2 regions of the Priestia sp. P1_B12_1 genome follow, and region 2 is predicted to be linked to the other one. Evidence: riboswitches for the same ligand, from Rfam matches in the RefSeq annotation. Region 2 holds a riboswitch; the other holds the start of a gene.

Region 1 (11,487 bases), on a different contig from region 2:
TTTGCACCATTTTCTCCTACAATACCTAACTCGGCTAATAAGAATTTTCCTACATCGTATAGATGGGCTTGTTTCGTTATCGGCTGGCTTGAAGGGGGAGCGTGATGAGCTGTCGCTAAACTATTCAATGAGGTCTTAATATCGTCGATTGATTTCTCAAGGGAGATTCGTTCCATTACTTTTCGAATAACCGTTAAAATTTCAATTCGATTAATTGGTTTTGTAATATAGTATTCAATTCCTAATGAGTAAGCCTCTCCTATCAATTCTTTGGACTCTACCTGTGAAATCATAATCATTTTTCCGTTAAATGAATCTTTTAAATGACGGATTGTTTCGATTCCGTCCCGTCCTGGCATAAGTAAATCGATAAATAAAATATCAATTTGTTTTAAATTTAACGTAGAGGCATCTAAAAAGCTTCCGTCGACGACTTCTTCTACAACTTCTCCTAAATCCTCATCTTCAATCAGCTGACTGAGCGTTGAACGAATAGCTGAATCGTCATCTGTAATACAAAATCGCATAAACTCATCCTTTCTGAATTAGATTACGAAGGGGGATTTGAATGATAAAGGTCATTCCGCTGTCTTCTTGTGTAGCTTTAATCGTACCTTCAAGTTCTTGAACAATATCTTTTACATAAGAAAGACCAATGCCAGTAGAGGGGTTTCCAAATTGATCGTACTTTGAGGTGAAACCAGGTTCAAAAATAGCTTTTTCGTACTTTAAAGGTACTCCAGGACCGTTGTCTTGTACATGAAATTCTACATGTTCAGCTTGACTATGTACCGATAAAACAATCCTTCCCTCATCTTTAATCGCCTCCACTGCGTTTGCTACCAAGTTATTAATGATCGATAAAATGGTATAAACGTGGTAGCTGAAATGTTCCCCGTTTACAGAAGAAAAAAAGGTGATTTGTTTGTGAAGAGAATCGGCATATTTTTTGTTGATGCGTACGATCAGCTCGATTAATTCCTCTGCTTTCATATAATTTTGGAAACTTTCATTTGAAATTGTTTTAGATAAGCCCGCAAAAATACGCTGGTTGTCTTTTTTTACTTCGTGAATATCTCCGGCAATCCGAAGCGCTTTTTTACTGAGCGTTTGGTTTAGCACAGAATGATCTTTTTCCTGCTGATTTAATACACGGTATAAATCGTACGAAGCTTTTGTAATGGCTTCTGTATTATGAAGGGTCTTTTTTAAATGAACGGTTTCTTCATAAAGGCTTGTAATGAGCATTAGCATGTGCTCATTTTGTTTGCGAATTTGACGTTCCCGTGACTGTGATTCATAAATCGTCATCATATTAAAAAAGCTGAGTACAATGAAGCTGTGAGCAAAAGCAATAACGGCCATGTCAGATAATGAATCGACATGGATTGTTGTGTGCAAAACTATATACTGCGCAGTTAGTTCCACTACATCAGCAGCAATTTCAATGATGAGTCCAATCACTCCAATTACAATAGCACTATAGTTCATGCGGCTTACTTTAAAAATAAAAAATAAAAGTGCATACGTAAAGTAGAAGAAAAACGTAGGGTAATGCGTATGTGCAGAAGCCGCAAATTGAAAATGATCGAGCATGATATAATCGAGCATGATGCGAAAGAGAACGACGCTTAAAGCGGTTAACAAGCCCCCGGCTAAAACGGTTTTCCGTTTTAAAAGCAACAGGAAAAAGAAAAATGTAGGAGCTCCAAATGTAATTCGAAATGTTTCATTTAACGGATAAAATTTTAACTCTCCCGCCAGCGGGACAGTAATGAGCATGAGCAATAAAATGTACGGATCTTTTCGAATGAAAGATTTAAAATTCAGACAATTTCACCTCCTGAAGTGATTCGTGAATTAGTATACATTGTGACAGCGTCCAGCACAATGGAGAAGAGTGCCAAAGATAAAAATATAATTCCAAAAAGTTTTGTAGGTTTTTGTATGCTCTCGTAGGTTGCATTGTACATTAAAAACGAAAATGAAATCTCGCTTTATGAAAGCGCTTTAAAATAAAAAGTTAATTAAGTGATGAGGTGATTTTAATGAAAAGAGAAATTGAACAGGAAATGTCTTACTTACAGCTCACTGCAAAAGACCGGTTACATGAGTGGGTGCAACAAATAAAAGAATTTTCGTCAGAAGGAAAGACGGCTGATTACATTCCAGCGCTGAAAGATATGGACTCGTCTCAATTAGGTATTTGTTTGATTGGTGCTGACGGAACGGTTATCCAATCTGGAGATTATGAATCGGTATTTACTCTTCAAAGTATTTCCAAAGTCATTAGCTTTATAGCAGCTTGCTTATGCTGCGGCATTCCTTATGTGCTAGAGAGAGTGGATGTAGAGCCGACTGGAGATGCATTTAATTCTATTATAAGACTGGAAATGCATAAACCAGGAAAGCCGTTCAATCCTATGATTAACGCTGGTGCTTTAACGGTTTCATCTCTTTTATCTGGGGAGACGGCAAAAGAAAAATTAAGCTATTTGTTTGATGTGATAACGATGCTTACCGGGAAAACACCACTCATTAATGAAACGGTCTTTGAATCAGAATGGCAAACGTCTCATCGAAATCGTGCGCTTGCTTACTATTTAAAAGAAACGAACTACTTGCAAGGAGAAGTAGAAGAAGTTCTAGAGGTTTACTTAAAGCAGTGCTCAATTGAAGTAACGACTGAAGATATTGCACTGATTGGATTAATTCTGTCATTAGACGGATACCATCCAGTGTTTCATAAACAAGTAATTCCAAAAGAAGTAGCTAAATTAACAAAAGCGCTCATGCTTACATGCGGTATGTATAATGCTTCAGGAAAGTTTGCGGCATTTGTTGGTATGCCAGCTAAAAGCGGTGTATCGGGAGGAATCATGTCATTGGTGCCACCTAATACGAAAAAGCAGTCTCCATTTCCAGACGGATGCGGTATCGGAATATACAGTCCAGCTATTGATGAATACGGGAATAGCGTAAAAGGTGTTACGCTGCTAAAAAAAATCGCAAAAGAATGGGATTTGAGTATTTTTTAGTCTATTTACGTACTCTTCATTCGCTTCAATAATATAAACACCAAGAGAAAAAACTTTCATGTTTTGCATTTGTTCTACCAAATTTTTAATGAGGTGATAGGCATGCAACAAGCAATCGAAAGTGTGATTAGCGTCATCAATGATTTTTTTTGGTCGAATTTATTAATTATTTTACTTGTCTCAATTGGTATTTATTTTACGATTCGCTCTCGTTTTTTGCAGTTTCGCATGTTGAAAGAAATGGTACTTGTTTTGAAAGAAGGACGAGCGGTTAAAGGTGGAGGAGTCTCCCCGTTTCAAGCTTTTTGCATAAGCATGGCAGCTCGAGTAGGAACGGGAAATATTACAGGGATAGCGATTGCTATTGCACTTGGTGGCCCGGGTGCTGTATTTTGGATGTGGATTATTGCCATTATCGGTTCAGTATCAAGTTTTGTAGAAAGTACACTCGCTCAAATTTATAAAGTAAAAGGATCAAACGGGTTTCGAGGAGGACCCGCTTATTATATGGAAAAAGGGTTAAATAAAAGGTGGATGGGCGGGCTATTTGCTGTACTCATTACACTATCATTTGGCCTGGTGTTTAACGCTGTGCAGTCTAATACGATTACGCTGGCATTTGAGAACTCTTTTGGAACGAGCCGCTTGTTGGTTGGGATTATTATGACAGTTATATTTGCGGTAATTATTTTTGGCGGAATCAAACGCATCGCCAAGATATCGGAATACATCGTGGTCGTATTGGCCGTTTTATACATTGGAATGGCTCTGTTCATTATCTTTAAAAATATTGATCAAATGCCTGCGGTTCTATCTCTAATTGTGAAAAATGCATTTGGATTTGAACAAGCGCTTGGGGGGGCAATTGGTGCAACGTTAATCAATGGAGTAAAGCGCGGACTGTTTTCCAATGAAGCAGGAATGGGAAGTGCTCCCAACGCGGCGGCAACTGCAGTGACGAGTCATCCAGTTAAACAAGGTCTTATCCAAGCATTTGGTGTCTTGACGGATACACTCGTGATTTGTACAAGCACAGCATTTATCGTTCTCTTATCCCCCGCCTATAAGCAGGGACTAAGCGGCATTGAACTAACGCAGGCTTCTCTTAGTACCCATATCGGCTCTTGGGCATCAGGGTTTTTAGCTATCATGGTATTTCTATTTGCTTTTAGTACGTTAATTGGCAATTATTATTATGGAGAAACGAATATTGAGTTTTTAAATTCAAATAAGATGTGGCTTTGGTCTTATCGTGTAGGTGTTTTAGCGATGGTTATTTTTGGATCGATTGCTCAGCTTCAGCTTGTATGGAACTTGGCAGACTTATTTATGGGGATGATGGTAGTCGTGAACTTGATTGCTATTTTTCTATTATCGAAAGTGGCATTTTCCGCCTTGCATGACTATACTCAGCAGAAAAAGGAAGGGAAAAATCCAGTCTTTTATAGAGATGCGTTAGAAAACAATCAAAATATCGAATGCTGGGAAAGAGAATCTACTCCACCCCCTTCTGAAAAAGAGAATATTATCTAAAAAAAGTTCAGCCAATTGGCTGAACTTTTTTATGCGTTTTTCTTTAATTCAGTTTGCGGAGTGCCTTTAGAAAACAATGTTTCTTTCACACCGTTAGTTGCTGCTTTTGTTTTGGCCGAAAAGATTGGATTTAAAATAACAACTACGAGTAAGTTAGATAATAATCCCCAGAACCCTTCATAAAGACCAAATGAATTTCCTGTGGCATGGACGGTAAACGTTACAACCAGCCCTACTACTAATCCAGCAATCGTACTTTCTTTCGATTGATTTCTCCAGAACAGGCTGATAACGATAGCCGGGAAAATTTGTACCATACCAGATACCCCTAGTAACTGTAGGGAAACAAGTGCTTGAGGGAATAATAAACCGAATAAAAGTGCCAGTCCAATAACAACGAAAACCATAGAACGAGTAACCATTGTTAATGTTTTACCCTGTACATTTGGATTAATTAAATCTCTGAATATATTATTTGCAAATAAGTTAGACGCTCCGATAGCCATGATAGAACATGGAATTAATGAAGCAAGAGCAATCGTTGCATAAGCTAACCCTTGGCCAATGCCGCCATATGAATACTGAATTAAGGTTAATAATGCTAATCTAGGATCCGTTGTATCTTGAGGTAATACTTGATAAGCAATAAATCCTAAGAAGATGACTAGAATTAAAACAATATTGTAAAGCGGTAAGAAAATAGCATTTTTACGAAGCGAATCTGCACTTTTAGCAGTGAAAACACCTGTAGCAGCGTGGGCCCACATGAATAAAGCTAAAGCAGATACGAGTGATGCTGTAATAAACCATGGAATGCCTTTAGGTCCTTGTGTTGGGATCGTTAATAGCTGAGGTGCATCCTTTGCAACATTGTCGATCATGTTGCCCCAGCTTCCAAAATGCATAATTGGCAGAGAAACAACCATAAATAACATAATGGCCCATACTAAAATATCTTTAATAATTGCCGTATATGTGGGACCTTTAATTCCGCTGAAAAAGGTATAAAGAGCCACAAGAAAGAATGAAAGAATAACGACTGCTTTTACGTTAATGTAGCCAGTTCCTGCAACGCGAAGAGTATCTTGAATACCGCTAAGCTGAAGATCAATATATGGAATGAGCATCAATACACCTACTATAGCAATTAAAGAGGAGAGAAATTTACTGCTAAAACGTTCTCTGGCATAATCAGCAAGCGTAGTAAGTTTGTGCTTTTTAGCAACAGTCCAAAGCTTTGGAAGAAAAAAGTATGAAATTAAAAAGGCTAAAACAGAGTAAGGGATGGCAAAAAATGCGATGCTTCCTCCCTGATAAGCTGTACTTGTAAGTCCTAGGAATGTATAAGCAGTATATAAATCTGCTCCTACTAAAAGCCAGACGAGCAGGCTTCCAAAACGTCTTCCACCTACAGCCCACTCTTCAACTGAGCTTCTAGATGATTTGTCACGTCCCGCTATAAAGCCAATTGCGATAACAACAAGAACAATTGCTGATGTGATTAAAAGTGCTGTTAAATTTCCTTGCATTATTCAATGTCCCCCCAAGATTTTTGTAAACGATAAATAATAAATGTACATACAGGCGTTAAGAAGACCCATAAAAATAACCATAAATGCAAAAGAGGTAATCCAAAAATAATTGGATGAATGTTATTTACAAAAGGTAAAACAGCGAATTGAGCAATAAATGGAATGATGAATAAAATAAAAATTATGAATTTTCTATTCAATTTTACTCCTCCTACTAAAAATTTATCTAACAATGTTCACTATGATAGCAAGTCTGACATGGTAAAGCAATAAGTTTTTTGAAAATTTCGTTATAATCTATGAAAATTTTTTTAGAAAAACAAAAAAGAGCTTGTGATGAGAGTATATTTGAAATGATTATGAAAGAAAAAAAGGGGAATAATCTAAGCGAAGTTGCTCTTGAAGCAAAAAGAGAACGGAAAAGAAGAAATTTAGTTTTGACCGGGAAGTTTTTGTTATTTCGCTGAGATAAAGTATATTGCTATTGCATCATAAGAAAAGAATTTGTATGTTCAAATAGAGATTCATGGAAAGAATAAAACAGAGCAAATAAAAAAACTAGACAATAAGTGCTTGTCTAGTTCCACCACTCTGTCAATGGTCCTTTGTCGCCATAAACAGGATCTGTTGTAGGAATAGGTACTTGTGCAATTTCATCAAATACGTGAGGGCGGTCAGTTTGTTTTCCTGTTCGTAAATTGTAATCCATGCCCTCTGGATAAGCTCCAACCACTTTAAAATCAGCAGTTGACTGCAGACGCATATGCCCTGTTCCTGCAGGAAGTACGAGCACATCGCCAGCATGCACCACGATATTTTCTCCCATATGTCCACCTAGTTTTAAACGTGCAGATCCGCTAATTACACCTAGTGCTTCATGGGAATTGCTGTGGTAATGGTGAAAATCATGTATGCCACCTACCCAGCTGTTTTTCCAGTTGTGAGAATTAAAAATGCTCTCCACTTTCTCTTTCTTACTAATAAATACGTGTTCATACAATAAAACTGGAAGACGAGGGTGATTTGGAATGGTTCCGTCGTCATCAAAATAAAGAACTTTTACATTTGCATAATTCATAAGCATCCCTCTAACAATCTTTTTTCGTAATTTTCCCTGTTTTTTGCTTGCGTAAACAGAGAAGTTTGCTCGAAGTACTTCATTTGTTGCGAAGTGCATGATATGTAGGTTTTAACGTTTTCCTAAAAGAAGTCTCCCACTTCAAGCGTAGCTAAGTGGTGGACAGTTCACTTTAGTATCTTTTCTTCATATTGTATATAAGTAAAGGGTCTAGTGCAAGAATTCTATGGATATATAGCTGTTAATTCTTATTATGTAAATGAATACTATATATTAGTATAATCTTTAGAAGGTAATCTACTCGTGGAGTAAAAGAATCAAACAACAAGAAAAGTTAGGGTTTTAGTTATTTTTGTAATTAAAAAGAGGTTTATAGAAGTTTTATTCGAAATTTTACGAATAATTTATTATTTTTATAAAAGTAATGTAAACATTTTTGTGTATTGAGTAATAGAAATGAATGTTATATACTGATAAAAAATATATTCCTATATGTGACTGGCGCAACATGGATGACCATGGGGGAGCATATAGCGTATAAGCCGCGCGCCTGGGCAAACACTTGAGAAATTTTCGCAAGTGTTTTTTTATTTTCCTAGGGAAGAGGAGTAGATTTGGATGAGCAATATGCAAAGGAAGATGGGAACATTTGCTTTAACCATGACAGGCATAGGTTCGATTATCGGTTCAGGGTGGCTGTTTGGAGCATGGAAAGCAGCTCAAATTGCGGGACCCGCGGCTATTTTTTCATGGGGTATTGGAATGGTGGTTATTTTGACCATTGCTCTATCATATGCTGAACTGGGCGCGATGTTTCCACAAGCAGGGGGGATGGTTAAATATCCTCAGTATTCACACGGATCATTTATTGGTTTTTTGGCTGCTTGGGCTAACTGGATTTCAATCGCTTCAACGATAACAGTGGAGGCTATTGCATCTGTGCAATATATGAGTACGTGGCCGTGGAAATGGGCTCGCTGGACTCACGAATTAGTAGATAATGGAATTTTAACGTCCAAGGGGTTGGCAGTTGCGTCTTTGTTATTATTCGTTTACTTTTTTGTGAACTATTGGACGGTAAATCTCTTTGCTAAAGCAAACTCATTTATTACGATTGTTAAATTAATTATTCCTGGTTTAACAGCAGGGGCTTTATTTTTTGCTGGTTTTCATAGCGGAAACTTTTCAAGTGAGCATGGGGTTGCCCCTTATGGATGGGCCAGTGTTTTAACGGCAGTGGCAACATCAGGTATTGTGTTTGCATTTAATGGGTTTCAAAGTCCTGTAAATATGGCAGGAGAAGCAAAATCACCTAATAAATCGATTCCGGTAGCTGTAATTGGTTCAATTTTTATTGCAGGAATTGTATACATTATATTGCAAATTGTTTTTATCGGAGCAGTAAGTCCGTCATCAATTGCTGATGGATGGAATCATTTGAATTTTAATTCTCCTTTTGCTGATTTAGCGATTGCGCTTGGAATTAACTGGCTAACAATTGTGTTATACGCAGACGCATTTGTTTCTCCTTCCGGCACAGGTGCTACATATACGGCAACTACTTCTAGAATGTTATACGGGATGCAGCAAAATGGATATTTGCCAAAGATCTTTGGTACGCTTCATCCACTTTACAATGTCCCGCGCCCAGCTATGTGGCTAAATTTAGCAGCTTGCTTTTTGTTTCTCTTTTTATTTAGAGGATGGGGTGTCTTAGCAGAAGTGATCTCAGTAGCGACGCTTATCTCTTATATTATGGGTCCTGTAGCGCTTATAACATTAAGAAAAACGGCTTCACACTTTTACCGTCCATTTTATTTAAAAGGGGCATCAGTTATTGCGCCATGCGGCTTCGTTTTTGCTTCCTTGACGCTTTACTGGGCAAGGTGGCCACTTACAGGTGAAGTGATCTTTATTATGGCAATTGGCCTGCCTGTTTATTTTTATTACCAAGCGAAAAATAAATGGGTGGGCTTTAAAAAAGAATTTTTAACCGGGGCTTGGATGCTTATCTATTTAGCGTGCATGATTTTTATTTCCTACATAGGAAGCGAAAAATTCGGAGGCAAAAATATTTTGCCTTTCGGATGGGATATGCTAGTGATTGCTTGCGTATCATTAGCTTTTTATTACTGGGGAATTAAGAGTGGCAAATCTAACCGATATATGAAAGAAGCTGAACAAATCAATCAAGAAAATTTTAAATCTAAATAAAAAAACACGAGCCCGTGCTCGTGTTTTTTTATTTAGGTGAGTGGAGAGTTTAGACTTAGTTTTTATCAAAATATTGTAAAAAATATAGATTTTAAGGTTTAAGTATTTATACAGAGGGAACCTTTATTTGGGATAAAGTTGTAAAAAAACAAAATAAAGGGGATTAGGCAGCTGTGAAAAAAATGAATGTTTTGGCTTTAGCTTTTGTACTTATGCTAGTATTAGCGGCTTGCAACAGTTCTAAGGAAACGGGAGGGTCTACTTCGGCTAAAAATAAGGCGATTGAAGCATCTATTGACAGCGCTTCTTACATTTTAGTAGATAGTGATGAAGGAGCTACAAGTGAAGAAAAAGGGCTGTTGAAAGTTGATTTAAAAGTGAAAAATGTCTCCAAAAACAGTATATCTTTATCGGATTATGACGGTGTTTATTTATACGAAGGAGATGAACAGCTGTCTCCAAAAACGGGAGTGAACAGTCGTGAGCTCGGACTAGAAAGCAGTGCATCTGACAAAATTGGTGCTGGAAAGCAAAAAAATTTAACGTTTGTCTTTGAAGTCAAAAAAGATAAAAAGTATAAAATTGGGCTTCAGCCAAAATCATCTGATTATGATGAAGAAATTGACGAAGTGACATTAACACTGGATACAAAGAAATACGCGAAAAGCTATAATAAGCTGCAAGACCCAGAAAAAGCTCTGCAAGCTTATACAGAAGTCCTTTACTTAAATAAAGAAAACGTAGACTATGATAAATATGTAACAGCAGATAAAACAGCTGTTATAGAAGAACAGAAAAAAGCGTTTAACGAGGAATTAAAAGGTGCGTTTTCTAATAGTTTAACCGACAAAGCAAAAAAAGACTTTTTTAACATGTATAAAGATGTTTTAAAAGAAAAAGCAAGCGTGAAAACAAATGTGATTGCGAATGCAAATAATAAAGCAGTAGTAGAGGTGGAGTACACGACTCTTAATTTATCAGACTTGTATTCATACGTATCGCAGCTTAAACGAGCCTACACAGAGGAAACGAAGGATTATGATACAGAACACTCTGAAGAGTTTGCCGCTTCTCACTTCAAAGATATTGTAAATGAATTGGAAACAAAAGAAGGAAGTCGCCCCCTACGAATTTTTATGGTGAAAGAAGATGGGAAATGGACTGTGAAACCAAGTGACCTATACAGTGATTCTTTAGGTAAAACGTTTGGATCAAGCTATATTCGATAGACAAAAAAGAGAAGAATTTTTCTTCTCTTTTTTGTTTTCTGTAAATAAATCAACGAGTTTTTTGTAAAGCTAAATTTATCAAAATATGCTAGTATAGGTTCATTCATTCTTTTATTCTTATTATGATAGGCATCAATGGAGGTTCTTACTAATGAAAGCAAATTATTGTAAAGATACAAAGGCTGTTCGAACGAGCCGCATTTTTCCTAATGATATTAATAATCACAATACGTTATTTGGCGGAAAGTTAATGAGTGATATTGATATGATTGCGTCCATTTCAGCTTATCGTCACAGTCGTACAGAGTGTGTAACAGCTTCAGCAGACTCTATTCATTTTCTGCACCCTATTACGCCTCAGGATTCTGTATGTTTGGAGTCATACGTATCATGGACAGGTCGTTCATCCATGGAAGTGTTTGTGAAAGTGATTAAAGAAAATTTAAAAACCGGGGAGCGTCAAATTGCAGCCACATCATTTTTAACTTTTGTGGCAATGGATGATGATGGAAAGCCCCGTGCAGTACCGGAGCTTATTCCAGAAACAGAAGAAGAAAAATACCTGTTTCAAACGGGGGCAGATCGCGCTGCCACGCGTAAACAAGTGCGTAAAAAAAGCAATGAACTAGCATCGGTATTGGATTTAGGACAACCTTGGTAGCATAAAAGAGAGGCCGAGACAAAATTGTTTTAGCTCAAATGAAAAACGAACCAGTGATCAACGTGTTTGATTAGTGGTTCGTTTTTTTTGTTATGGTGAACGTAGGTTTCATCTGTTTCGTTCCTTCTAGCAGTTGATTGGAAAGCAAGACGAAGACTACGGGGGAAAAGCGAAAGAGACGAGGAGGCTCATCGACCGCCCG
Region 2 (11,487 bases):
TGATTATTTTTTTCACTGCTTCTGCTTACAATTTCTCTAAGTTCGCCCTCGTCGCCTTTTGCATTGATGATTTCAAAAAGCTGATTCAACCCTTCACTTGTTTCATCATTTGGTTCTTTGCCCATTCTATCCCCTCCTTTTGCTTCTAGGATACCCATTTTTTTCACATTGTTTCACGAAAAAAGCAATTCATCAATATTAATTCGCCGTAAAAGTATACCTTTACGACCCTTGTACAATTACTGGTTATACAGATATACTCAATCAATTCTTTCAATTTTGCAGCGTTTTATAGGGCTTCTAATACTCATCTATAATGAAATGATCATCACAAACTTCGCTAAAATCGTTCTCTTCGTGGAGATCTACTTCTTTATCTTTAGATATCTCGGTTTCTATTGTAAATAGTTTAAAAAGCTTGTTTAACATTGTTCCACCTCATATCTTTTATTAATACATTCAGTATGATTAATTTATATGAAGCCAGTATGAATTGAAACTTAAGATAATGTGAATGTAGACATTAACGTGAGATGTTAAGCATGCTTATACCCTGGACAGAAAAGTTATTTCATTCTACAAAGAAGTGATTAGTATATCAGCTGTATGTGGCCTTCGTTCTATAACAGTCGTTTTTGTTATTCGTTTTGCCATTGTACTAGGTAGCTTAGTTTTATGTATTATCGCTTTAATCCTTTGGTTATCAACATCCTTAAATACCATTCAAATGGCTTGTGTAGTTGGAATTATCCTTTTGCTTGCTTTGTTTTTCTTTAGTTATATCCACAATTGAACGAAAAAACGCAAGCTATAAAAAAAACTTTGTATGTTGCTGCAAAGTTTTTTTCATAGACACTTACTGTTTGTTAAGAACTGTATGAAATATGAAATAGCTCATACACTTCTTATACAATCGTTAAGACCGATGCTTTTTTAATACTTCTACTATCACTTCTTAAAGTAGTAATCACCTATTCTTTTGTAGTCATAAAATGAAGAATCCTTACCTTTTTTTCACAATATTCAATAATTTCATAACAGACTGTGAGAATATCATGTCTAGACAGTTCTATTTCATCAAATACAAATTTTGAAAGCTGCTTCTGCAGAACCTCCAGCTTTTTGCTGTCTTCTTCATCGATCCATAGCCCTTCCGTAATACACACATCTGCTAGTTTGTTAATAGATTGAGCCGTCCAGTTTAATCCGGCTGAAGAAACAGTTTTTGTAAGTAAATCGTTTTTTATAGCTAGAATAACTTGACACACATGGGTATAGGCATCAACTTTCTTTTGGATAAATGCTTTGCGAAGCTCTTGCTTGTATTGCTCTTTCGACATCACTATGGCTACGACAGACGTAATGAATGTTCCTGCCAGCGCGATGAGCGACCCTATCAAAATTCCGATCAGTTCTCCTGACAAAACGTTCACCTCTTTAAAGGTATTTCTATATGCTATGGGAATGAAGGAAATGATATGAAGATAAACACTATGTAAAAACAGCCCTAACTTTTCTAAGTTAGGGCTGCAACACTAGAATATGATAGTAACCAAATTAGATAATACGACTTGTAATAATTCCTTCAATTTGACCAATTTTTTCTTCTAGCTCAGGCACAATCTCGTCACTTACTTGATTGTCAATATCAATCATTGTATACGCATATTCACCGCGGCTTCTGTTCACCATATCTGCGATGTTTAAATTGTAGTTTGAGAAAACTTGCGTAAGTTGTCCTACCATATTCGGCACATTGTGATGGAAAGCAGCTACGCGTTTTTTCCCAGTGTAAGGAAGAGATGCATTCGGGAAGTTTACTGAGTTTTTAACGTTTCCTGTTTCTAAGAAATTTTTCACTTGACGTGCTGCCATTACCGCACAGTTTTCTTCTGATTCTTGAGTTGATGCCCCTAGATGAGGAATTGGCACAACATTTTTCATGTTCAAGACATTTTGATTTGGGAAATCTGTAATGTATCGTCCAACTTTTCCACTTTCAAGAGCAGCTTTCATATCTTCTTCGTTTACAAGCTCACCGCGTGAGAAGTTCAAAATATGAACATCCGGTTTCATGATGCTGAACGTTTCTTTATTGAAAACACCTTTTGTATCGTCCGTTAATGGAACGTGAACCGTAATATAGTCAGATGCTGCAAATAGTTCTTCTAGAGACATTGCACGCTGTACGTTGCGAGACAAATTCCAAGCTGTATTAACAGAAATGAATGGATCAAAACCAATTACGTCCATATCTAAATCAAGCGCATCGTTTGCTACAAGAGCACCAATTGCACCTAAACCAATAACGCCTAACGTTTTACCTTTGATTTCTTTTCCAACAAACTGTTTTTTACCTGCTTCAACTAATTTAGGAATTTGATCACCTTGGCCATCTAATCCTTTTGTCCATTCAACTCCAGCAAATAAGTTACGAGAAGAAGCCATAATTGTAGTTAAAACCATTTCTTTTACTGCGTTTGCATTAGCTCCTGGCGTATTAAATACAACGATACCTTGCTCCGTGCAAGCGTCCACCGGTATATTATTAACCCCTGCTCCAGCTCGTGCAATAGCTTTTAAATTTTGGTCAAATGCCATGCTGTGCATGTTAAAGCTACGCACGACAATCGCATCTGGATTTTCGCTGTCGTTGTCAATTTGATAACCTTCTTGATTAAAAACATTTAGACCTTTTTGTGCAATGTTGTTTAATGTTTTGATTGTTTGTACTTTTTCTAATGTTAATGTGCTCATTTTGTACTCTCCTCTGATTATCATCGTAGTTTTACATGTTTTTACCTTTGGATAAAGGAACTTCATTTTTAATTTTTTTAAAAGTCTGGTTTTTTAGCCTACATGTGTGATAACTTCTATATCCTCTCCCCCTAAACAGAAAGAGGTAAGAGATATGTATTAATCCCTTACCTCTGCCCAGGCGAACGGCTACGTCACTATATGCTTCCTCACGGTTATCCGCGTTTCGCCAGTCACATATAGTCTTTGAAATTAAGTATATTCTAGCAAACTCTTTCAGAACGTTCAACCTTTTTTTAAAAGTTTGCTTTTTTCAGTCTAATTTTTACTCTCTTTAGCGAATCTCCTAATATATTGACAAATATCCTAATACATGTTAAATAAGAAGAGTGATTAGCACTCTATTCACCCAAGTGCTAATTATTTTATAAGCCCCATTTGGAAAGGAGAATTTCTTATGTCAAAAAAAGAATTCAAAGCCGAATCAAAGCGATTATTAGAGATGATGATTAATTCTATCTATTCTCAAAAAGAAGTATTTTTGAGAGAACTTCTATCAAATTCAAGCGATGCAATCGATAAAATTTATTACAAAGCCTTAACAGACGATTCCTTACGTTTTAACAAAGAAAGCTATTACATAAAAGTAAAACCAGATAAAACTAACCGTACCTTAACCATTACGGATACTGGAATTGGCATGACGCAAGAAGAGCTTGAAAGCAGCTTGGGCACAATTGCGCGAAGCGGTTCCCTTGCGTTTAAAAACGAAAATGAAATAAAGGACGGGCACACGATTATCGGCCAATTCGGCGTTGGGTTTTACGCAGCGTTCATGGTGGCAGATGTCGTGACGGTGATTAGTAAAGCGTTAGGCAGCGATGAAGCCCATAAATGGGAATCTACTGGTGCTGATGGTTATACAATCGAGCCTTGCAAAAAAGAAACGGTTGGGACTCAAATTATTTTAAAAATTAAAGAAAATACAGAAGATGAAACATATGATGAGTATCTAGAAGAGTATCGTTTAAAAGAGATCATTAAAAAGTATTCAGACTTTATCCGCTACCCGATTAAAATGGACATAACGGAAAAACGTCCTAAAGAAGGTTCTGATAACGAGCTAGAAGATTATACAGAAGAGCAAGTTATCAACAGTATGGTACCTATCTGGAAGAAAAATAAAAATGAATTGACTTCAGAAGACTATGAGCAGTTTTATTCAGAAAAGCGCTACGGATTTGATAAACCGCTCACTCACCTTCATATTAATGTGGATGGAACGATTTGCTACAATGCCATTTTATTTATCCCAGAAAATAGTCCGTTTGACTACTACTCAAAAGAATTTGAAAAAGGGCTTGAACTGTATTCAAACGGCGTCTTAATTATGAATAAATGTGCAGATCTTCTTCCAGATTACTTTAGCTTTGTAAAAGGTATGGTAGATTCTGAAGATTTATCTCTTAATATTTCACGTGAAATTTTGCAGCAAGACCGCCAGCTTCAGCTGATTGCCAAAAACATCGGCAAGAAAATCAAAAATGAATTAAAAAGCTTGCTTAAAAACGAACGTGAAAAGTACGAGAAGTTTTATGAATCATTTGGCCGCCAGTTGAAGTACGGCGTTTACAGTGACTTTGGCAGCAACAAAGACGTATTAAAAGACCTGCTTTTATTCTATTCTTCTACAGAGAAAAAGCTCGTAACACTAGATGAGTATGTATCGCGCATGCCTGAAGATCAAAAGTATATCTATTATGCATCAGGTGAATCGTATGACCGAATTGAAAAGCTTCCTCAAGCAGAATTGGTTGCAGATAAAGGGTACGAAATTCTGTATTTTACAGAAGATATCGATGAATTTGCAATTAAAATGTTAATGACGTACGAAGAAAAAGAATTTAAATCTGTTTCAAGCAGTGACTTAGGGATTGAAGCAGAAGAAGAAGAGCTCAATGAGTCTGAGGAAAGAGAAAATAAAGAGCTATTTGACTATATGAAAAAAGCTTTGGCGGGAAAAGTAGGAGATGTGCGCGCGTCTAAACGTTTAAAAACACATCCCGTTTGCTTATCAGCTGATGGTGAAGTAACGATTGAAATGGAGAAAATTTTAAGTGCTATGCCTGATAATCAGCATGTAAAAGCAGAAAAAGTGTTAGAAATTAACGTACATCATGATGTATTTGCTTCTTTAAAAGATGCATTTGAAAATGATAAAGGGAAATTAGACCTCTATACAAATTTATTATATAACCAAGCTCTTCTAATTGAAGGTTTATATATTAGTGATCCCGTTGAATTCACAAATGATATTTGTAAAATCATGATATAAAAATCAGGCGCAGAATGATTCTGCGCCTGATTATATGTATGGCATAATAAAAGTAGTTATATAGTAAGAAGCGATAAAAATGGGTACGGGCAGTTCTTCTGTTACTCTTATTGAGTGTTTGCCTTCTTTAAAATGAAAAAGGTCTGATTTAAACTCTGCGACTTTTTCTCTTTTTTGATTAAAAATAAACGCTTCCTCTACAGCTTCATGACTGCTTAACATGTAGACGTTATTTCCCCATCTAATTTCTTGTGCTCCTTCGTTGTTAATTATTCCTTTACCTAATAGATCTCCCACTGTTTTTCCATTTTCTTTTATCACCCACCGGTGTTTTTTTACGTGATCAATAAACACCGTTCTTCCTTCCCATTGAACTTGTAAATGTACCTTTAAGCCGCAGGAAAAGATAGGAAACCAAGAAATAGAATCTAACACTGGAAGTCCATCACGAGTTAAAAAATCAATACTTTTCGTCCACATATTTTTATGCATTCTCTTAAGCTGTCCGACGTTTTCTCCATTTTCATTTGTAACTGCTATGGTCTTCCCCGCTGATTTAAAATAGGGAAGATAAAAAATATATTCTTGCATATAAGCCTCCAAAGGTTCTGCACTTCATATTAACAGCGTGTACATAGTTATGTTTCTATCTTTCATATATTTCGTTTGTTTCTTTTGATTTCTTTCTTTGTTTAAATTGGCTTTGATTTTCTTTTAAATGCTTTAGTAAAGCAACAATCAAGAAACTAACAATCACAAGAAGAAGCCAAGAGCTAATTTTACTTATATGAACCATTGTCCACTGCTGCTGTTGATCTGGATACTGCCATGCTCCGAAAAATGTTGCGATATTTTCAGCGATCCAAATGAAAAAGCCAATCAGTACAAAAGACAATACTAAAGGCATGCGATATGTACGTTTGTTAACTGTAAAATATACAAAAGTTCGATAGAAAATAAGTAAAGTAAAAAGTTTTAAAAACCAGCGGAAGTCGTAAATAAAATGATGCGTGAAAAAGTTAAGGTAAATAGCCGCACTTAGTATACTGACAACCCATGTAGAAGGCCAGTTCGTAAGCTTTAATTCAAGCCTTCTCCACACTTGGCACATGTAGCTGGCTACACTAGCATACATAAATCCGCTGTACAGCGGAACTCCCCAGACTTTAGTGAAAGCTTTTTCCGGATAGCTCCATGAGCCCATATGAACTTTGTAGAGTTCTAACGCTAGTCCAATTAAATGAAATACTGCGATGACTTTTACTTCATCAAGCGTTTCTCGTTTAAACATTACCATTAAAACTTGAGTTCCTAGACAGACTAATAGAATAAGGTCATATCTAGAAATAAACGGTACTTCAATTATTTTTGTCATAGCCAACGTAAGAAAAATGATAACAGGAAAAACACAAGATTTTGCTTGTTCTAAACCAAAATAGATTAATTGCTTCATTGTCACATCCTACCTTTATAGTATTCCTTAGTATTTTCACAGAAATGATTCCTTGAAAATTATTGCAGATTTTTAAAATTTATTCAATAAGCATCTCCGCTGTTTTGGTAACTAAACTATCATACCCAGCGGAGATTCGTTTTCTCCGTTAACTTTTTAAAAAATCGGTTACTCTCTGTACATAGCGCTCTTTATCATAAGATAAGTACAGATAACTGGTTAACTGTACAGGCTCTCCAAAGAAAAAACGTTCATACAGTGTTTCTCTTGTGCCAAACGGACTCATAGTTAAATCCCACGCTAGTCGAAAAAGCTTAATTCGATCTTCTGCCCCTCTCGATTTAGCTTGTAAATAACGCGTAATATCTTCTTTAACCAATGAGCGGCACGTATTTTCTGTTGGTATTGCCATTAGTCCGCTTGCACCTAAAAGCTGGATAATCTCTGTAAAGGTAGGATATGTTTTTGAAAATATATTTGCGGCAATACGAAGTGTAGTTTCATTCGGACGCATGTATCCCCATGGATCAATTTCCGCTTCTTCTTCTGCTTTCATCACGAGAGCTTTCATTGTTTCTAAAGCAATAATAAGCTCCGTTGCTTTTTCTCGCACATGCGGATAATCCGTAATGTTAATGGTTTCAATCAGAGATTGTACAATCCCTAATACAAACTCTGTTTTGACAATTCTCCTTGAAGTTACCTGATGCAGAGCAAAAGCTGAAAAGGAACTAGAAGCAAGGAATGTATTTGATACGTCTACATTTTCATAGAAAAAAACGCGGTTCCACGGTACTAATACATGGTCAAAAACAACAACTGTATCCATTTCTTCAAATCTAGAACTTAATGGATAATCAAACGTCGATTCTTTTCCTGCAAATGATTCTCTACAAATAAATTTAATTCCTTTTGTATTACTTGGAATCGAAAAAGCAAATCCTTTTTCTTTTCCTTGAATGCCCGCTGAAGACAGTACGAGCAGCTCATCCGTCATTCCGCCCTGTGTAGCAAGCAGTTTCGCGCCTTGGATAACGATTCCCTCATTGTTTTTATCAACTATTTTTGCTGCTATCGGTTCGTCGTTTTGCTCGTAATAAAATTGGATTCGATTGACTTGAGGATCGATGAATGTATGAGTGAGCGATAAATCGTGCTCTCTCACATATTCATAATAAGAAAGGATGTTTTCAGGAAAGCAGTTTTCTGTTCCTCTCAGGAGTTCTGCAGAGGATGCAAAAGCCATTAATACGGTATTCATATAATCTGGACTTCTTCCCATCATACCATGGGTTAATTGCGCCCATTGCTGGGTCATCTCTCGTCTTTTTTTTAACTCTTCTTTTGTTTTAGGCTGTAAATAAGATGTACCAACAAATTCTTTAGAAGCCGGAGATTGATATGTCATGATATCTTTAATTTTTTTGTCATGCTGAAGATCATAAAGCTTAGCTTGACTGTTAATGGCTCCTTTAAAAGCCGGATGTTCTGATATATCGCCTGTTACGAGCTTGCCATCAACCCATACATTTGCTTTTAATTGATTAATTCTCTCTACGTATTGCTTCCCATTAATTGCTGACATACTCCCACTCCCAGACTTTCGATAAATATTTTTACCTATTGCATTTTTATCATATTACGATGTCTTTTCCATGTTTCCTTCATACATCACAGCTTTGAGCATAAAAAAAAGAAGGTCACAGTAACCTTCTTTTTTATGATTTATTTATATTGAATATCATTTCTTAGGGATTCAACTTTACTTAATGCTTGGTCAATATCAGGCTCTTCAACATTAAAGTGAGCAAGTGCATCGTGAAGATGCTTAGCAATTGCATTAAAATGTTCGGGTTGAATATTCATATTTGCATGTGCTTTGGCCATCGACTTCCCTGAATATTGATTCGGGCCACCTAAGGCAAAGCTTATAAACTTAGCTTGATGCCGACGCTGTTTATCCATGTCCGTATGCTCGAAAAAGTGACTGACCGTTTCGTCTTTTAATACGAGTTCAGAATAAAAATAATCAACTACTTTGTCAATCGCTTCTTGTCCGCCCACTTTTTCATACAATGTTTGTTCCAAAACAATTCCTCCTTTTGTACCTTCTCCCATTATTACCCAATAGAAGTGTTCATATTCTTTAAAAGGCTTCTTTATGGAAATTCGTTGTCCCCATATTTTATTCCTCTTCCTCATAAAGAATAAAATGTAAAGAAGTGAACACAACGTAAAGGAATTGTAGAAGCTGTATGTAACATCTCTCGTTACTTGGCTTTAGGAATCATTACATTTTTCCAAGCGCTTATCTAATATACGTAAGTATAAGCAGGGACGCCTTTTACTCCTACTCGGCATGAAAAAAGAGAGCCGGCAGCTTCTTCGTATTTTTCTTCTTCCTTAGCTGTGGTGATAAATAAGGTTTGTAAATCGTCTCCTCCAAATGTACAGCAGGTTACATTGGAAACAGGAAGATGAATAGATTCTATAATTTCTCCTTTATCTGGATCTACACAAATGACTTTCGAACCTCCCCAAAGCGCTACCCATAATCGGTCGTGTTCATCAATTGTCATTCCATCGGGAAACCCGTCCATATCTGAAAGGTCAATCACTACTTTTTCATCTTCGAGCCTTGTTGTTTCTTTCGAAAATGAATAAGACATAATTTTATTTTTCGGTGAATCAACCAGAAAGAATTTGTCTCCTGTTCGATTCCAAGCTAGCCCGTTTGACACGCTTAATCCTTCTTTAGCGCTCTTAATGACACCTTTTTCATCTACTACGTAAAGTTGGGCTTTTCCTTCTTCATCTTCTTCACTCATCGTTCCAATCCAAAAGCGATTATATGGATCACATTTCCCGTCATTAAAACGCATGGTTTTTTCAAGAGTATCTAAACGGATATACTCTTCATGATTCTTTTTGTTTTTATCAACTAAAAGCAGCTGATTACGGGTAGAGACAATCAATTTTGAATGATTGGTTTTAGAAACGCTTGTAACGACTGAAGGAAGAGCAATATCTTCTAAGGTTGTCGTTTTTGGATCGTACGTAAGAAGCTTTTTATCTAAGATGTCTACTAACACTAATTTTTGATTTTCTTCATCCCATAGGGGTCCTTCAAGCAAACGGCCATCGTACTTTTTTTCAATTTTTGCTTCCATTTTCAAGCTCCTTTTTCGTTTTTATGTACAATCATTTTTTTATAATCGCTTTCTCAAAAAAACATTCTTTTAAACAAATAGAAAAAGTTAGGAATATCTTTCCTTTTTCATAAATACCCGTTGTATGACATTCTTTAAACACCAGGTTCTAAGAGAATCTTTTCATAAAAAAGCAGCACGCTTTGTATAGCGTGCTGCTTTTTTTTATTATAAAGTTACGTGTTCTTTTTCAAGCTCTTTAACACGTGCTGCAAACTCTTCTTCTGTTAAACCATGTTCTTTTACATAGCGGTTACGAGGGCTCACTCGGCATTCATGTGAACAAGCGCGTAAATATTTGTGTTCATTTTCTTCAGAAGCTAAGATTTTCTTATTGCATTCTGGGTTTGCACAGTTAACATAACGTTCACAAGGCTCGCCGGTAAAGTGGTCTTTTCCGACAATCACATGCTCTTTTTGGTTAACTGGTACGCTGATGCGCTCATCAAACACATAGCACTGACCGTCCCATAGTTCACCTTGTACTTCAGGATCTTTTCCGTATGTGACAATACCTCCGTGAAGCTGGCTTACGTCTTCAAAACCTTCTTCAAGAAGCCACCCAGAGAATTTTTCACAACGAATACCGCCTGTGCAGTAAGTTAAGATTTTTTTATCTTCAAACTGATCTTTGTTGTCGCGAATCCATTCAGGAAGCTCACGGAAGTTTCGAATATCCGGACGAACAGCTCCTCGGAAATGACCTAAATCGTATTCATAATCGTTTCGTGCATCAATTACGACCGTATTCTCATCTTGCATCGCTTGATGAAATTCTTTTGGGCTTAAGTAATTACCCGTTACCCGAAGAGGATTCACATCTTCTTCTAATCGAAGAGTTACTAATTCTTTGCGGTGACGCACGTGCATTTTTTTGAACGCATGTTCATCTGCTTCGTCTATTTTAAATACAATACCTTTAAAACGAGGATCATTTTTCATCGTTTCCATGTATTTATCTGTTTGTTCAACTGTTCCTGATACCGTTCCATTGATCCCTTCAGCCGCAATTAAAATGCGTCCTTTTAATTCAAGCTCTTTACAAAATGCCAAGTGCTGAGCTGTGAACTCTTCAGGATTTTCAATTGGAGTGTACAAATAATATAGTAGTACTTGATATGGTTTTCTTTCAGTCATGTTGCTTCTTCCACCTATCTGTTTATATTTGCAAGATATAATGCATGTAGGTCGGTTATTGTGAACCGAATTGATGGTAACAATTCATTACTTAAAGGTACATTACGACAAAAACAACATCCTTTTTATGAGGATGCTTCTATCTAAAAAGTATTACAGTGAATGATTGTTTCAAAAACATACAGTATTTAAGCCTGTAATAGTATAACATATCAAAGCGTCCACTTCTAGGATTTGTTCTTCAATAAAAATTTTATTGACGCGATACGTTCTACCTGAATTTTCCCGCGCATACATGATGAGATATAAATCTTTGAAATTGGGGGCGAAAATAATGCCTTTTTATACATTAAAAGACGGTGCAACTTTGTACTATGAACAACAAGGAGAAGGAACACCTATTATTTTCATTCACGGAGTTTGGATGAGCAGTCGTTTTTTTCACAACCAGCTTTCTTTTTTTTCGAAACAGTATCAAACTATTCTTTTGGATTTAAGAGGACATGGAAATTCAAGTCATACTCCATACGGCCATACAATTTCCACTTATGCTCGTGATGTGCATGAGTTTATAACCACTCATCAATTAAAAGACG

What was found. A riboswitch is a leader RNA that binds a small molecule or an ion and turns the genes downstream of it on or off. The one in region 2 is predicted to bind ZMP and ZTP.
Region 1: it holds a riboswitch for ZMP and ZTP, as region 2 does, so the genes downstream of both, AC1D0Y_RS06545 (APC family permease) here and AC1D0Y_RS11415 (phosphoglycerate dehydrogenase) in region 2, are expected to answer to the same signal.

The regions. Positions count from the first base shown of each region.
Region 1 is NZ_JBFTZR010000002.1:177,820-189,306, forward strand. Features, by position in the region: gene AC1D0Y_RS06510 (response regulator) at 1-527, opposite strand, end outside; gene AC1D0Y_RS06515 (ATP-binding protein) at 532-1,782, opposite strand; gene AC1D0Y_RS06520 (glutaminase) at 2,049-3,038, shown strand; gene AC1D0Y_RS06525 (alanine/glycine:cation symporter family protein) at 3,141-4,571, shown strand; gene AC1D0Y_RS06530 (sodium:solute symporter family protein) at 4,601-6,100, opposite strand; gene AC1D0Y_RS06535 (DUF3311 domain-containing protein) at 6,100-6,303, opposite strand; gene AC1D0Y_RS06540 (cupin domain-containing protein) at 6,681-7,280, opposite strand; ZMP/ZTP riboswitch at 7,666-7,744, shown strand; gene AC1D0Y_RS06545 (APC family permease) at 7,800-9,395, shown strand; gene AC1D0Y_RS06550 (DUF5105 domain-containing protein) at 9,578-10,624, shown strand; gene AC1D0Y_RS06555 (acyl-CoA thioesterase) at 10,776-11,285, shown strand.
Region 2 is NZ_JBFTZR010000003.1:76,172-87,658, forward strand. Features, by position in the region: gene AC1D0Y_RS11405 (hypothetical protein) at 1-125, opposite strand, end outside; gene AC1D0Y_RS11410 (hypothetical protein) at 972-1,424, opposite strand; gene AC1D0Y_RS11415 (phosphoglycerate dehydrogenase) at 1,558-2,757, opposite strand; ZMP/ZTP riboswitch at 2,926-3,004, opposite strand; gene htpG (molecular chaperone HtpG) at 3,215-5,092, shown strand; gene AC1D0Y_RS11425 (tubby C-terminal domain-like protein) at 5,123-5,683, opposite strand; gene AC1D0Y_RS11430 (DUF817 domain-containing protein) at 5,739-6,545, opposite strand; gene hpaB (4-hydroxyphenylacetate 3-monooxygenase, oxygenase component) at 6,694-8,130, opposite strand; gene AC1D0Y_RS11440 (group I truncated hemoglobin) at 8,271-8,633, opposite strand; gene AC1D0Y_RS11445 (SMP-30/gluconolactonase/LRE family protein) at 8,858-9,715, opposite strand; gene trhO (oxygen-dependent tRNA uridine(34) hydroxylase TrhO) at 9,923-10,891, opposite strand; gene AC1D0Y_RS11455 (alpha/beta fold hydrolase) at 11,226-11,487, shown strand, end outside.